Regions from separate parts of the Lysinibacillus sp. FSL M8-0337 genome, predicted to be linked through region 2. Evidence: riboswitches for the same ligand, from Rfam matches in the RefSeq annotation. Region 2 holds a riboswitch; each other region holds the start of a gene.
The links. A riboswitch is a leader RNA that binds a small molecule or an ion and turns the genes downstream of it on or off. The one in region 2 is predicted to bind lysine.

Region 1 (5,602 bases), 2.1 Mb from region 2:
ACAGGCGGGTAACACCGCGCGGGGGTTCGAATCCCTCTACCTCCTCCATTTTCCGGGTCAGTAGCTCAGTTGGTAGAGCATTAGATTGAAGCTCTAAGTGTCGGCGGTTCGATTCCGTCCTGACCCATCCTTTTTGCGGGTGTAGTTTAATGGTAAAACCTCAGCCTTCCAAGCTGATGTCGTGAGTTCGATTCTCATCACCCGCTCCAAGAGGGGCCTATAGCTCAGCTGGTTAGAGCGCACGCCTGATAAGCGTGAGGTCGATGGTTCGAGTCCATTTAGGCCCATTATAAAGATATTCCGAAGTAGCTCAGTTGGTAGTAGCACCTGACTGTTAATCAGGTTGTCGCAGGTTCGAGTCCTGCCTTCGGAGCCACGGCCCCTTGGTCAAGCGGTTAAGACACCGCCCTTTCACGGCGGTAACACGGGTTCGAATCCCGTAGGGGTCATCAAGCATGTAGCATATTGTTGCTACATGCTTTTTTGTGTTTTTAAGTATTTAATTATTATCACTAAGGCATTCAGTATTGCGTAAATCATCTAACTTTTAATTTTTCGTTTAAATTTGAACAAAGTATTTCATATATAAAAGATGTATGTTTTCTTACGGATTTTTTCGTGGTGAATTGTATGCTGTTCATCTAATATGGGGATAGATGGAGGAAAACGACATGAATTTACAAGAGATACAACGTTTTTTAGCACTTTATCAATTGGAACAAAATGAGTCGGAACAATGGCTTACAAATAGATTACAGCAAGTTGTCACAGAGGGCGCATATACTCCTACAACGGAAGAGCTTACTTTTGGCGCGAGAGTAGCATGGCGTAATAGTAATAAATGTATTGGGAGATTATTTTGGCAATCACTTCATGTTGAGGATGCACGTGAGGTTTTAGATGAGCATGCTATTTTTGAGAAATTACTTCACCATATTCAATATGCAACAAATGGTGGTAAGATTCGCCCGACTATAACGGTATTTGCCTCTGATAGAGTAAAAATATGGAATCATCAGCTTATACGTTATGCAGGTTATGAAACAGAAGCAGGGATTATTGGTGATCCCCATTCGGTGGCATTTACTAAAGTGTGTGAATCACTTGGTTGGCAGGGAGCAAGAACACCATTTGATGTGCTACCACTTGTGATCCAAGTAGATGGCCGTAAACCGCAATGGTTTCCAATCCCGAGTGGTGATGTATTAGAGGTTGCGATTCGTCACCCTGAACATCCTAAGGTAGGAGAACTAGGAATGAAGTGGTATGCGGTGCCAATTATATCGAGCATGCGCTTTCAAATGGCGGGTATTGACTTTCAGGCAGCCCCCTTTAATGGCTGGTATATGGGGACAGAAATTGGAGCACGGAATTTAGCTGATCATGACCGTTATGATATGTTACCGAAGATAGCAGAAATTTTTAATCTTGATACAACAAAGCAAGCATCTCTTTGGCGTGATCGTGCGCTAGTAGAATTAAATATTGCTGTTCTTCATTCCTTTAAAGAAGATGGCGTAAGTATTGTTGATCATCATACCGCAGCACAGCAATTTAAGCTATTTGAAGAAGCAGAGCACAAGGCAGGGCGCGATTTAACAGGCAACTGGACTTGGTTGATTCCACCATTATCGCCTGCAACGACACATATTTTCCATAAGCCGTATGTAAATGTCTATCATACACCTAATTATTTTTACCAAAAACCCCCATACTAATGATAAAGAGGCAGCTCATTGTAGAAAATGAACTGCCTCTTATTAATTGATATATTCATTTTTAGAAGCTCTAAATGAACAGAAGAAGAGTAGAGCTGTAACGGCAACAAATAGCCACCCAGCGATATTCCAGCCGCCAAATAAATCATGTAAATAGCCAAATAAAATTGGACCGACTGCGGCTAATAAATAACCTAAGGATTGTGCAAAGCCAGATAAATCTGCCGCCTCAAAAGCCGTACGTGTACGTAATGTAAAGAACATCATGGCAAGTGCAAATGAAGCCCCACCTGCTAAGCCAAGCAATATCATCCACAACACAGCAAAACTAGTCCATTCCATCACAACGCCTGTAAAACCAATGATATAAAATGCTGTAAACATTAAAACGAGTGGTCGCTGGGATGTCATTTTGCTAGCGATTATAGGCACAACTAATGCCATGGGCACTTGTGAGATTTGCATGATGGAAAACATCCAACCCGCACGATCCGCGGCTACGCCTTGTGCAATATAAATTTCAGGAATCCAAGCTGCGGTAGTATAAAATAATAACGATTGTAGTCCCATTGCCCCGGTAACTGCCCAAGTAACTGGTGATTTCCACAACGGTATACGCGCTTTTGTAGAGATTACAGTTGATTCGGGCTTATTAAATTTTAATTGGGGTAGCCAAATCACAATTGTTAATATGACTAGCGCTAAAGCAATAGCAAGTGCACCTTGCCAGCCCAGCACTGCATTGGCTATAGGGTAGCTAATACCAGCCCCGATCCCTGCTGTTAAATTCATAGACATTGTAAAAAACGCCATTAGTAAACCAACATGGTATGGAAATTTTAATTTTAGTAGACCTGGAATAAGGACGTTACCGAATGAAATGGCGACACCGATAATCATTGTACCAAATACGAGTAATCCCGTTGTTCCAAGTGAACGTAGGACAATGCCTCCAGCTAATAAAATGGTTGATAAAAATAGTGTTAATTCAAGACCGAGTTTTCTTGCAACGATGGGTGCAAAAGGGGATACAATTGCGAATGCAAGTAATGGGATTGTTGTAAGAAAGCCTGCAAGTACATTGGATATACCAAGATCTTCACGTATAAAGGATATAATTGGCCCTACAACTGTTAAGGGCATACGTAATGTGGATGCAAGGAAAATTACACCGATGACTAACAGTAGGGTTGTTCCCTTCCAGTTAATCTTTTTGCTAGGATAAGTAGATTGTTCGTTCGTTGTCAAAACTAGTACCTCCCTGATAGAACAATTATAATTCGAACCACTATAACACTTTATCACACTATTAAAAATAGTAGAAAATTCATAAAATACGGAACATTAATCGTTTTATTGAAATGTCTATGGTCGTATGTTAAACTAAGACACATCATAAATTTAATAATTATATGCCTCATGTTTGTATTGAGGTAGAGGTCGCGGTATTTATGAGTACGCTAATGGAAATGACAAGCATTAAAGATGTTAGCTGAAAGGAAATATCGCCGAAGTGTGAGGGGACTTGAAAACCTCATGCTGGGGCTGTCTCCGAAAGGAACAGAACTGTCACGTTGGACAACGTGTTGCGCTATCATTTTGAAGAAACAGAGGATTTACTTAGCCATCACAACGTTCGTGTGATGGCATTTTTTTGCCTCTTATAAAAGGAAGGAAGCTTTAACGTGAGTGAGATAAAAGTTAATCAGCTCGGCCATAAAGCACCGAAGCTGAAAAAAGAATTAAAAAGTCGTCATATTACGATGATTTCATTAGGCGGTACTATTGGGACTGGGCTATTTTTAGCAAGTGGTGGCGCTATTGCACAGGCTGGACCAGGTGGTGCACTACTTGCTTACGCATTAATCGGTATAATGGTGTACTTTTTAATGACTAGCTTGGGCGAAATGGCAGCTTATATGCCGTCATCGGGTTCATTTAGTACGTATGCAACAAAATTCGTAGATCCTGCTCTTGGCTTTGCCCTTGGTTGGAACTACTGGTATAACTGGGCGATCACAATTGCAGCAGAAATTGCAGCTGTTTCGCTTATTATGAAGTATTGGTTTCCTGATAGCTCCTCTGCATTATGGACAGTAGTATTTATTATGATTGTACTAACATTCAATTTACTATCTGTTAGAAGCTATGGTGAAAGTGAATATTGGTTTGCCATGATAAAAGTGGCGACTGTTATTGTTTTTATTATTGTCAGCCTATTGATGATTTTTGGTATTTTAGGAGGGCAAGCACCGGTTGGTTTCACGAATTTCTTTATAAGTGATGGTCCATTCCATGGTGGCTTCCTTGCAACATTCGGTATATTTTTAGCAGCTGGTTTCTCGTTCCAAGGAACAGAGTTATTAGGTATTACTGCTGGCGAAACGGATGACCCTGGAAAGAACATTCCAAAGGCTGTAAAATCCGTCTTCTGGCGTATTATTTTATTTTACATTTTAGCGATTGCGGCGATTGGGATGTTGATTCCATTTACGGATGCGCGCTTATTATCTGAAGATATTGCGGTATCTCCATTTACATTAGTATTCGATCGCTTAGGCATTGCTTTTGCTGCCTCATTAATGAATGCTATTATTTTAACTGCAATGTTGTCTGCAGGTAACTCTGGTTTATATGCATCATCACGTATGTTATGGCAATTAGCGGTAGATGGACATGCACCTAAAATTTTCACAAAATTAAGCCGTCGCGGCATTCCAATTTATGCATTACTGCTTACATTGGCAGTAGGCTGTCTAGCATTTTTAGCATCATTTTTTGGTGATGGCGTTGTCTATATGTGGCTTCTAAACGCTTCTGGGATGTCAGGCTTCATTGCATGGCTTGGTATTGCCTTTAGTCATTATCGCTTCCGCCGAGCGTTTGAAGCACAAGGGTTGGATTCAAAATTACTACCATATAAAGCAAAGCTATATCCATTTGGTCCGCTCTTTGCTTTCACCGTATGTATGATTGTAGTCATTGGTCAAAACTATACAGCATTCACTGGTGATTCAATTGACTGGTATGGCGTTCTTGTTTCATATATTGGTATCCCACTCTTTGTTATATTGTGGCTAGGCTATAAAATAAAACATAAAACAAAAATGATTCCACTACAAAAATGTGATTTAAAAGTGGAAAAATAATAATGAGAACTGTCCTAAATGTTAGGGCAGTTTTTATTTTTGTTGAACGCATCTGTCAGCCAATGAACCCCGCAGGAACGGATAATTGTCATAGTAAAAAGTGTTAAAGTGACGCAGTCACTTTAACACTTTTTCGTTTAGTTCAGCCTTATTTTATTAAGCAAATAGCGTTTCCCATAATAGGTAGATATTTAACGCTACGACGATGACAACGACACACCAGCCAAGAATTGTTGTGATACGGTGATTGACGAGGCTACCCATAATGTCCTTTTTACTTGTGAACATCACAAGCGGGATAAGCGCAAAGGCAATACCGAATGACAGGATTACTTGGCTTAACACAAGCGCATAGGTTGCATTGACGCCAGATGCAATAATGACCAGTGGTGGAATCATTGTAATGGCTCTGCGCAAATAGAGAGGAATTCTACGCTGGATAAAGCCCTGCATAACAACATCTCCTGCTAATGTACCGACAGAAGAGCTTGCAAGCCCTGCAATAAGAAGACCAAGACCGAAAGAAACGGCTGCCATAGGGCCAAGTGCATCTCGTAATCCATTATAGGCAATGTCTAAATCCTCAACTACTAATCCTTGCGTATGGAACACCGCTGCTGCAATAATCAGCATGCTCATATTAATCGCCCCAGCAATAATCATTGCAATTACAATATCGATAAACTCGAAACGGAAAATACGTCGCTTTTCATTGTCATTACGACCAATAACGCG
Region 2 (5,602 bases):
ATGTTTGATAACTTCATTTCAGGTGCGCGTTCTAAATGGGGTCAAAAATCAGGCTTTGTCATCCTTTTACCACATGGTTATGAAGGTCAAGGTCCTGAACACTCATCAAGTCGTATGGAACGTTATTTACAAATGTCAGCAGAAAATAACTGGTTTGTTGCGAACTGCTCAAATGCAGGTAACTACTACCACTTATTACGCCGTCAAGCAGCAATGTTAGAAACAGAGGGTGTACGCCCACTTGTTGTTGTATCACCAAAATCTTTACTTCGTCATCCATTAGCAGCAGCAAGTGCTGAGCAATTAGCAGATGGTTCATTCCAAGAAGTAATTGAGCAACCAGGATTAGGTACAAAAACGGATTCTGTTGAGCGTATTGTATTAGGTACTGGTAAAGTAATGATTGATTTAGCAGACCGCGTAAAAGATGGAGAAGGCTTCGATCACTTACACATTGTGCGTGTAGAACAACTTTACCCATTCCCAACAGCGCAAGTAGCTGATATTATTGCTAAGTATCCAAATGTAAAAGAAATTGCATGGGTGCAAGAAGAACCTAAAAACCAAGGTGCTTGGAATTACGCATTAGAAACATTATATGAGCTATCTGAAGGTAAAAAGCTTCGTTATGTAGGTCGTCCTGCAATGAGCTCAACTTCAGAAGGCGATGCAGATTCTCATAAAGCAGCTCAGTCTGCTGTTATTGAAGAAGCAGTGGCTGAAACGGTTAAAGTTAAATAAACATATCAACATTACTGGAAGCTGGGCTACTTGCCTAAGGCGGTAGCCCTTTTATGTGCATTATGCACGTTAATCAAAGGAGGAAATGAAAGTGGCTGAAATTAAAGTCCCTGAATTAGCAGAATCGATTACAGAAGGTAGTATTGCACAGTGGGTTAAAAAAGTGGGCGACCGCGTTGAAAAAGGTGAATTTATCGTTGAACTTGAAACAGATAAAGTAAACGCTGAAATCATCTCTGAAGAAGCTGGCGTATTAACACAAATTTTAGCTGAAGAAGGCGATACTGTTCTTGTAGGTCAAGTAATCGCAGTTGTTGAAGCTGGCGAAGGTGCAGCACCAGCACCAGCTGCAGCACCAGTTGCAGTAGCTCCAACACCAGCAGCGCCACAAGCAGCAGCTCCAACACCAGCACCAGTTGTAGAAGAAACTTCAGGTGAGCGTGTTATTGCGTCTCCTGCAGCACGTAAACTGGCTCGTGAAAAAGGTATTGACCTTGCAGCTGTATCTCCAGTAGATCCACAAGGCCGTGTACGTGTACAAGATGTTGCAGCTCATGGTACAGCACCAGTGGCAGCACCACAAGCAGCGCCAGCAGCACCAAAAGCAGTAGTAGCTGTTGACGAATCTCGTGTAACAATTGAAAAAATGAGCCGTCGTCGTCAAACAATTGCTAAACGTCTATTAGAAGTGAAGCAATCAACAGCAATGCTTACAACATTCAATGAAGTAGATATGACAAACGTAATGGCATTACGTTCACGTAAAAAAGAACAATTCTTTGAGTCAACTGGCTCTAAGCTTGGTTTCATGTCATTCTTCACTAAAGCAGTAGTGGCTGCTCTTAAAAAATACCCATATGTGAATGCTCAAATCGTTGGCGATGAAATTCACTTAAATAACTTCTTTGATATTGGTGTAGCTGTATCAACTGAAGAAGGTTTAGTAGTACCAGTTGTTCGCGATGCTGATCGTAAAAACTTTGCTGAAATTGAAGATTCAATTGCAGATTTAGCTAAAAAAGCTCGCGATAAAAAATTAGGTATCGCTGATCTTCAAGGTGGTTCATTCACGATTACAAATGGTGGTGTATTCGGTTCATTAATGTCAACACCTATTATGAACGGTACGCAAGCTGCTATTTTAGGAATGCACTCAATTAAAAAACGTCCAGTAGAAGTGAACGGTGAAGTAGAAATTCGTCCTATGATGTACTTAGCACTATCTTATGACCACCGTATTATCGATGGTAAAGATTCTGTAGGCTTCCTTAAAACAGTTAAAGAATTACTTGAAAATCCAGAAGATTTATTACTAAATTCTTAATACGAAAAAAATGTATTAAAGCCCTGCAAACTTAACGGTTTGCAGGGCTTTTTGTTGTCCATGTAAAGGCAGGAATCGTAGGAATTAGGTAAGGTTATAAAGAAATAGTCTGAATTTTGTATTATTAAGTTAGTCTAAAGGCCTTTAAATGTAGAAAGATACTGAATCTTTTGTATGGTCAGCGGTGTTGAACATAATAATTATTTATGAAAAAATATAAAATAATAATTACAATATTTCTACTTTCTTAGATGTAATTTATGGATTTTAGAAGGATAATAACCTAATTTTGTCATTAGTCAGAAAAATGATAAAACTATCTTGACGAATAGACTAGGTTTATAGTAATATCTAAATATCAATTAAATAAACAAACCTCACTGTTAATTATGTGAGGTAGAGGCGCGGTATTTATTAGTCCATTGCTGAGTTAAAGCAAGCGAAGACGTAATGGAGAAGGAAATATCGCCGAAGTATAAAAGGAGCTCGTACTTTTATGCTGGGTCTGCAGTGAATAAGTGCAGGACTGTCCTAGTAAATCTAATTCCAGTTTACTAGGTTGTGCTATCTCAGAATTATGGAAATTATAGTGAGGATTTGGGCAACTGTCAATAAAAGGTAAGACCTAAGTTCAAAACTTAGGTCTTTTTTTGTACAGTTGCTTTATTTTTTTTACAGAAAAGGGGAGTTTTAGATGAAAAGAAAATGGTTGCTATTTATGTTAACGGCAATGACAGCGATTTTGTTAGCAGCTTGTGGTGCTGGAGACAAATCAGAAGACAAAGCATCAGGCGATGCGGCGAAAGAAGAAGCAGGTGGAGAATTCCGTATAGGTATGGAAGCAGGTTATCCTCCATTTAACTGGACACAGCAAGATGATGCAAATGGTGCAGTAAAAATTGCTGATAATGCAGAATATGCAGGCGGCTATGATGTACAAATGGCGAAAAAGATTGCTGAAGGTTTAGGAAAAGAATTAGTTATTGTCAAAATGGAATGGGATGGTTTAGTTCCAGCTCTACAATCCAAAAAAATTGATGCGATTGTAGCCGGAATGTCTCCAACTGAAGAACGTAAACAAACAATTGATTTTACAGAAAACTACTATACTTCTGATTTCGTCATGGTAATTAAAAAAGGTAGTAAATATGAAGATGCAAAATCTATTCAAGATTTTTCAGGTGCAAAAGTGACTTCACAGTTAAATACGTCTAACTACAATGTAATCGATCAAATTAAGGGCGTAGAAAAACAAACAGCAATGGAGAACTTCTCTGCAATGCGTGTCGCTTTAGAAGCAGGCAAAATTGATGGTTATGTAGCAGAGCGTCCAGAAGGTATTTCTGCTGCAGCAGCGAATGACAAATTTACATTTGTATCATTCGAAGAAGGCTTTGATACAGATATTTCAAATACTTCCATTGCAGTTGGTTTACGTAAAGGTGATGCAAGTCTAGATAAAATCAATGAAATCCTAAAAGGTATTTCAGAAGATGATCGCCAAAAAATTATGGAAGAAGCAATTCTTCAACAACCAGCAGCACAGTAATTTAGTTGGGGTTGCGCCAAAATGGAAAATAGTATACTGGAAGTACTTCTAGTATACTATTTTTTGATTTAGAAGTTTGAATCTTACGTAATGCGACAAAGGTCAGCTATCATCAAAGGCAATAGTATGCTTGGAGCATATATGGGGTAGCCTCAATTATTTTCGTTTATATAGAAGGGTGGCACCTTCTGATAAATGTTCATGTCTATGGTGTATTTCACATAATTTGAATAAAGCAACATCATTCAAATGAAGAGATGATTTCGCTAAGGCATATTTGATATCAAGCAACAACGCGTTGTTAGGAGGAACATCATGAGTTTAGATTGGATCATTTCTATTATAGAAAACAACTGGCAAATGTTTTTACGAGGTGCGTATTATACATTACTTATTTCAATTATCAGTACAGTCATTGGTGCATTTATCGGATTTTTTATTGGGATTATGCATACCATTCCAGTACGTAAAAAAGGTATAAAATATTATGTATTAAAATGTTTTAATTTTATACTGACATGCTATGTAGAATTTTTCCGTGGTACACCAATGATTGTACAAGCAATGGTAGTATTTTACGGACTAGATATTGCTTTTGGTATTGATATGCACTTTATTACGGCAGGTATTTTAGTCGTTTCGCTTAATACAGGTGCTTATATGGCAGAAATTGTTCGCGGAGGGATTGTTTCCATTGATAAAGGACAGTACGAAGCTGCTTCTGCCATTGGGATGGGTCATGTGCAAATAATGATGTATGTCGTATTACCACAAGTTGCGCGTAATATTTTACCTGCAACAGGCAACCAATTAATTATGAATATTAAAGATACGGCCGTTTTAAGTGTGATTGGCGTAACAGAACTATTTTTCCAAACGAAATCAATATCAGGTAATAACTTCCGCTATTTCGAATCATTCTTTGTGGCATGTGTGCTGTACTTTATCATGACATTTACGGCATCAAGAATTTTATTATACGTTGAAAAACGCCTTGATGGACCGGATGCTTATCAAAAAGAATTAAAGGAAATTGACTAAGGGGGACGAACAAATGGCAATCATTCAAATAGAGCATTTAAGTAAATCATTTGGACGTAACCAAGTGTTGAAAGATGTGAATTTTAAAGTAGAAAAAGGAGAGGTTGTATGTTTAATCGGTTCATCAGGTTCCGGTAAATCAACACTCTTACGTTGCATTAATTTACTTGAAACGCCAAACGGTGGCGAAATTATTTATAAAGGGGAAAATATTTTAGACGAAAAGCATAATATTAAAGCTTATCGTACCCATTTAGGAATGGTTTTCCAACAGTTTAATTTATTTAACAATCATAATGTGTTAAAAAATTGTACAGTAGGGCAAGTAAAGGTGTTAAAACGTTCAAAAGAAGAAGCAGAGAAAACAGCCTTGAAGTATCTTAAAATCGTTGGCATGGATCAATACGTCAATGCTAAGCCGCGTCAACTTTCTGGTGGTCAAAAGCAGCGTGTAGCGATTGCGCGGGCATTATCGATGAATCCAGATGTGATGCTATTTGATGAACCGACATCTGCGCTAGATCCAGAAATGGTCGGGGAAGTCTTAAAAGTTATGCGAGAGTTAGCGGATTCTGGAAATACGATGTTAATCGTAACACATGAAATGGAGTTTGCGAAGGAAGTTGCAGATCGTGTTGTATTTATGGATAAAGGGGTAATTGTGGAAGAGGGACCACCATCGAAGGTGCTAGTAAACCCAGAACATGAACGTACAAAAGAGTTTTTAAAACGAACGCTGAAGTAAGTTTAGCGTTCGTTTATCTTCAGCATCAATGGATTAGCGCGTGCTAGCACTTGATAGAATGCTTCAGTCACGTCTGTAATAGGGGAGCTCTCTGTATCAGAAATCTACAAGTAAGCAAGCCCTACAATGAAAAGTCGTGGTAGGGCTTGCGAGTGTTAGAAAAGTATCTTGAAAGAAAAAACAAGTTTCTACAGTTTGAAAA
Region 3 (5,602 bases), 990 kb from region 2:
CTGTGGTGATTGTGTAATACCCCAGCTTACTAAGAATGACCACAAACCATTTGTTAAGTGGAAAGTTGCTGATAAAATACCAACAATGTAGAATCCAAGCATAAATGGATTTGCAACGATATTTGCCATCATGTCGTAATCAACGTGTGTACCAAGCGCTTTTTGAATACGAGTTTGGAAAATATGCCATGCAATGAAAATTACTAAAAATACACCTGTGAAGCGTTGTAATGAGAACATCCAGTTACGGTATGTGCTGAAACGCCCTGTATTTGGTGTAGCTGTGAATGCAATGAACACACCATAAAATGCGTGGAACATTAATGGAATGTAGATGACAATCCACTCAACTAGGATAAGAAATGGAATTTTTTCCATTACTGCGGTAGCATCATTGTAACTTTCTGCTCCGCCTGTTGCTGTAAAGTTAATGAATAGGTGCATCGTTAAAAACAGACCTACTGGAATGATCCCAAGTAGAGAATGTAAGCGACGCCATAAAAACTCTCGATCTTTCGACAAGACTGTTACCCCCCTTAGTACTTAAAATAGCACAACAAAAGAAGTCATCATTTTGTAAATGATACTCCATTGACTGTGTATTTCATCATGGTACAATATTATGACATGTTTATTGTACTCTCAAGAGCTACGAGCGTCAAGGTAACATAGAGTTTTTGCTAGACCTTATTAAAGAAGTAATCTAGTACATAACGTGTCGTTTCTTCTCGAAAAATCTATCATTACTTTATTGGTGCTAAATTATAAGAAAATTCTAAGAAAGAAGGATTTCTATGTTAAATAATCCATCTAATACTATCTCATCATTTGGATATGAGTTAATTCGTGATCATGTCCTATCTTCAATACTCGGTAAACATGAGGATGACGTACTATATTGGGCTGGCAAGGAGCTTGCGCGGAAGTTTCCTTGTAAAAGTCAAGATGAACTTATCGCATTTTTCGCAGATGCGTGCTGGGGTACTCTAGTATTGACAAAGGAGTCTAAAGATGGACGTATTTTCCATTTAGTGAATGAACCAACCCTTTTACAAATTCAAAATCGTAGCTTTAGACTTGAAGCAGGCTTTATTGCTGAACAAATTCAGCAAGTAAAAGGTTACTTGACTGAATGTTATGATGAGAAGCGTGAAAAACAACAGCTTGTCACGTTTACAATCAAATGGGATGTTAAAGAACGCATTATGAATACAATAACAAATGAATAAAAGTCTAAAGGATTTTTTTGGTAGAAAAGCAAACCTTATGCGTGTAGACAAAAGGCAACAAGATGTTACTCTTGATGCCTTTTATCATTTTTATATAGTAGTTACTGTTTGTGAATCTCTTCTTCTAAATTAAACTCCTCGTGTAATGCATTGGCAGCACGAATCATTTCGTCTTGCGGTACAACAACAGAGACTTTAATTTCCGACGTACTCACCATTTTTACTGGAATATCCTCTCGACGTAAGCGATCAAACATTCTGGCAGCTACTCCAGGATTCGATGCCATCCCAGATCCAATAATCGAAACTTTCGCTAAGCCAATCTCAAAATCAGCAAAGCTAAAACCAAGCGACAATTTACTATTTTCTAACACACGTAAAGCTTCAGCGAATTCCTCTTTTAAAATGGTAAAGGATACAGATGGTTTCACACCTTCAATAATAGCTTGAACAATAATATCAACATTAATGCGGTTTTCTGCCAGTATCGCAAACATATCTGCTAACGAAGCAGTAGAATATGTATCATAGCCAATTGTTAGACGAATAATATCTGCTTCGAAAGCAACACCACGTACAATTAAATTTTTCTCCATTTCAACTTCCTCCTTCAATAAAGTACCGACTGTATCCACTACACTTGAACGAATAATCACCGGTATTTGGAATTTTTTTGCCAACTCCACTGCACGTGGATGTAGAATATGTGACCCTAAATGCGAAAGTTCCAACATTTCATCATAGGAAATCTCCTGTAACTTTCTCGCTTTTTCAATATGACTTGGATCAGCTGTATAGACACCATCGACATTTGTATAAATCTCAACACGCTCCGCATCTAATGCTGCTGCAATGGCTACTGCTGTCGTTTCCGCTCCACCCTTACCAAGTGTTGTAATATTGTTGGCAGCATTTATCCCTTGTTCCCCAGCAACGACAACAATTTGTCCTTGCGTCATATGCCCTTGCATGCGACGAACATCGATTTGATCAATACGTGCATTAAAATGTTTTGCATCTGTCTGCACACCAGCTTGCCAGCCAGTTAATGACACTGCATCATAACCGGCCTCTTGCAAAGCGATTGCAAATAGTGCACTTGATAGTTGTGAGCTCGTCGATAACAGTACATCCATCTCACGTTTAGAGGCATCATCTGATAATGCACGTACCATTTTCGTTAAGTCTTTAGCTGTACGTCCCATCGCTGCTGTCACTACTACTACATCATAGCCACGCTCTTTTTTTGCCATTGCAATTTTAGCGACCTCCTGAATCCGCTCTGTTGAGGCGATTGCAGGTCCACCAAATTTCAATACAATACTTGCCATTTTCATCATTCTCCTTTTTTAGATTCGTTTCTAGAACAGCAAAAAGGCAGCCTTCACATAACGTGAAAGCTGCCTGCAACATGTACAATAAAATAGCTTGCGCATGTGTGATAGCTCTCCGAAACGTCAAGATTCGACAGTCCTACATCTGTTAAATGCAAAACCAGCAAAGTATCGGAACAACGATACTTCACTTCGGCAAGCTCCCCTTTCACACATCATCACTGGATTTGTCCATCCTTCGATGTGCTACTATTGAACCTTGCACCTCTATCATCACTTAAAATAGTGAAATGTAATTTTTTCCTTTTATGAAAATGCTGCGTTATTATGCTTTACTGCACAATCGTTCATACAAGGATCGTTAGAACATAATGGTATTACCATTGCCATGTTCTATTCCAACATTAGCATATGTCTAATCCTTTGACAACGTCTGCTGCTGAAAATAAGTGTAAATAATGTTCGCTAAGTTTGCAGGCATTCCTGCTTCTTGAAGGGCAAGCTCACTCGCCTCACGAATCTTTTTAACTGAGCCAAAATGCTTCAATAGCTGTTGCTTTCGTTTCGGTCCAACACCTTCAATGCCATCGAGTACAGATTGAATAGCATTTTTTTCATGCTGTTGACGTAGGAATGTAATAGCAAAACGGTGCACTTCATCCTGAATACGTTGAAGTAAATAAAAGCCATCACTCGTTCGTTTTAATGCGACAACATCAGGCGGATCTCCGAATAAGAGCTGAGATGTATTATGCTTATCATCTTTTGCTAAACCAGCGATCGGAATAACAAGACCAAGTTCATCTTCCAACACTTCTCGTGCCACTTCCATCTGTCCTTTACCGCCATCTATTAGCACTAAATCGGGCAATGGCAAGCCTTCTTTTAATACCCTCGTGTAACGGCGTCGTATCACTTCCTGCATTGCCCCGTAATCGTCATGTTTTGCGGCTGTTCGTGTTTTGTATTTACGATATTCTTTCTTTGCCGGTTTACCATCAATAAAAACAACCATTGCTGATACTGCATCCGTACCATGCATATGACTATTATCGAATGCTTCAATGCGCAGTGGTGCTGAAATGCCCATTGCTTCGCCTAGTGCTTCGCATGCGCCAATTGTACGTTCTTCTTGTCGTTCAATCAATTGGAATTTAGCTGCCACAGCAATTTCCGCATTTTTCATAGCCAAATCAACTAGCTCTTTCTTTTGCCCTCGCTTGGGTGTCAGTACTTTAACCCCTAATAATTCGGTTAAAATTGCCGCATCAATAGCCTGTGGAATGAAAATTTCTTTCGGTTTAATATGCTCTAGCTTTTCATAAAAGCGTCCGACAAACGTTAAAAATTCTTCCTCCACGTCCTGATAAATTGGGAAAATGGAGACATCCCTTTCAATTAACTTGCCTTGACGAACGAAAAACACTTGCACACACATCCAACCTTTTTCAACTGCATAACCAAAGACATCACGGTTGGTCGTATCACTAGACACGATTTTTTGTTTTTGCATAACCGTCTCAATATGTGCAATTTGATCGCGGAACTCCTTCGCGCGCTCAAATTCTAGTTGCTCTGCAGCAACTAGCATCTTGTCCTCCAGTTCTTTTTTTACTGTCTCAACACCGCCATTTAAGAACTTCGTCATATCTTCAATCATATCGTGATAGATGTGAGCATCAATATCCTTTACACACGGAGCTAAACACTGTCCCATATGATAGTACAAGCAAACCTTGGCTGGTAATTGCACACATTTTCGCAGTGGATATAGTCTATCCAGCAGCTTTTTCGTCTCACTTGCTGCATAAGCATTTGGATAAGGGCCAAAATATTTCGCCTTATCTTTTTTTACTTTACGTGTTGTAATAAGTCGTGGATATTTCTCGTTCGTAATTTTCAAATACGGATACGTTTTATCATCTGTAAGCATGATATTGTATTTAGGATCGTGTAGCTTTATAAGGTTCAACTCTAAAATAAGTGCCTCCAAATTTGATGAAGTCACAATATACTCAAAATCTTCAATTTCGCCAACAAGGCGTTGTGTTTTGCCTTCGTGTGTTCCTGTAAAATAGGAGCGCACTCGATTTTTTAGCACCTTTGCCTTACCTACATAAATAATTGTCCCTTGTCGATCTTTCATCAAATAGCAGCCAGGCTGATCTGGTAAAATATCAAGCTTTCGTTTAATTAAATCATTCATCGCCTACCTGCCCCCCTTTTTTTGATGCTAAATAAAAGCGCCATTTGCGATGCCTAAACGGATATCAAATATCAACATTTAACGGTGCTTCTCTTTTATTATATAACGAAAAAAAGCCGAGCACATCTAAAGATGGCTCAGCTCTTTTTTTACGAATTAAGCATGTTTTGCGATGAAAGCTTCTAATGCTTCTTTTGGTTGGAAACCAACAGTTTTGTCTACTAATTCACCATTTTTGAATAAAAGCAGTGAAGGAATAGACATGATTTGGTATTGTGCAGCAGTACCTTGGTTGTTATCTACGTCAACTTTGACGATTTTAGCAGCACTACCCGCAGCATCCATTTCTTCAAGAACTGGTCCAATCATTTTACATGGTCCACACCAAGCAGCCCAAAAGTCGACTAATACTAAGCCTTCTTTAATATCATCTTGGAACGTCGCATCTGTTGCATGTACAATTGCCATTTGAAATCCTCCTTAAACTTACTATGTTTGTAGTATAGCATGGTTAATTTATGTTGAGCGAACAATCTGCCTGCAATGTCTAATTTAGGCTTTACATACAATCGGCATCCTGTTCCCCTATTTCACTATTCTCCATTTTTTCTTCTCTCAAGCATTAAAAAAGCTAGGGAAGACCCCTAGCTTATGCGTTCACTTTTAACGCTTTAAATTCTTCAATTAGCAATGGAATCACTTCGAATAAATCTCCTACGATACCGTAGTCTGCTACTTTAAAGATATTTGCCTCAGGATCTTTATTAATCGCTACAATGACTTTTGAGTTTGACATACCCGCTAAATGTTGGATAGCCCCAGAAATACCTGCT

Region 1: another riboswitch for lysine. It lies ahead of MKY08_RS01120 (amino acid permease); the one in region 2 lies ahead of MKY08_RS10920 (transporter substrate-binding domain-containing protein).
Region 3: another riboswitch for lysine. It lies ahead of MKY08_RS15945 (aspartate kinase); the one in region 2 lies ahead of MKY08_RS10920 (transporter substrate-binding domain-containing protein).

What each region holds. Positions count from the first base shown of each region.
Region 1 covers NZ_CP151996.1:227,169-232,770, forward strand. Annotated here, with positions in the region: tRNA gene MKY08_RS01080 (tRNA-Ser) at 1-48, shown strand, start outside; tRNA gene MKY08_RS01085 (tRNA-Phe) at 55-127, shown strand; tRNA gene MKY08_RS01090 (tRNA-Gly) at 136-209, shown strand; tRNA gene MKY08_RS01095 (tRNA-Ile) at 214-287, shown strand; tRNA gene MKY08_RS01100 (tRNA-Asn) at 300-376, shown strand; tRNA gene MKY08_RS01105 (tRNA-Glu) at 378-449, shown strand; gene MKY08_RS01110 (nitric oxide synthase oxygenase) at 672-1,718, shown strand; gene MKY08_RS01115 (MFS transporter) at 1,761-2,966, opposite strand; lysine riboswitch at 3,145-3,320, shown strand; gene MKY08_RS01120 (amino acid permease) at 3,404-4,867, shown strand; gene MKY08_RS01125 (Nramp family divalent metal transporter) at 5,024-5,602, opposite strand, start outside.
Region 2 covers NZ_CP151996.1:2,297,356-2,302,957, reverse strand. Annotated here, with positions in the region: gene MKY08_RS10930 (2-oxoglutarate dehydrogenase E1 component) at 1-741, shown strand, start outside; gene odhB (2-oxoglutarate dehydrogenase complex dihydrolipoyllysine-residue succinyltransferase) at 833-2,065, shown strand; lysine riboswitch at 2,455-2,640, shown strand; gene MKY08_RS10920 (transporter substrate-binding domain-containing protein) at 2,760-3,614, shown strand; gene MKY08_RS10915 (amino acid ABC transporter permease) at 3,930-4,655, shown strand; gene MKY08_RS10910 (amino acid ABC transporter ATP-binding protein) at 4,669-5,400, shown strand.
Region 3 covers NZ_CP151996.1:3,289,475-3,295,076, forward strand. Annotated here, with positions in the region: gene MKY08_RS15935 (succinate dehydrogenase cytochrome b558 subunit) at 1-522, opposite strand, end outside; gene MKY08_RS15940 (YslB family protein) at 795-1,229, shown strand; gene MKY08_RS15945 (aspartate kinase) at 1,331-2,560, opposite strand; lysine riboswitch at 2,664-2,841, opposite strand; gene uvrC (excinuclease ABC subunit UvrC) at 2,979-4,769, opposite strand; gene trxA (thioredoxin) at 4,926-5,237, opposite strand; gene MKY08_RS15960 (electron transfer flavoprotein subunit alpha/FixB family protein) at 5,419-5,602, opposite strand, start outside.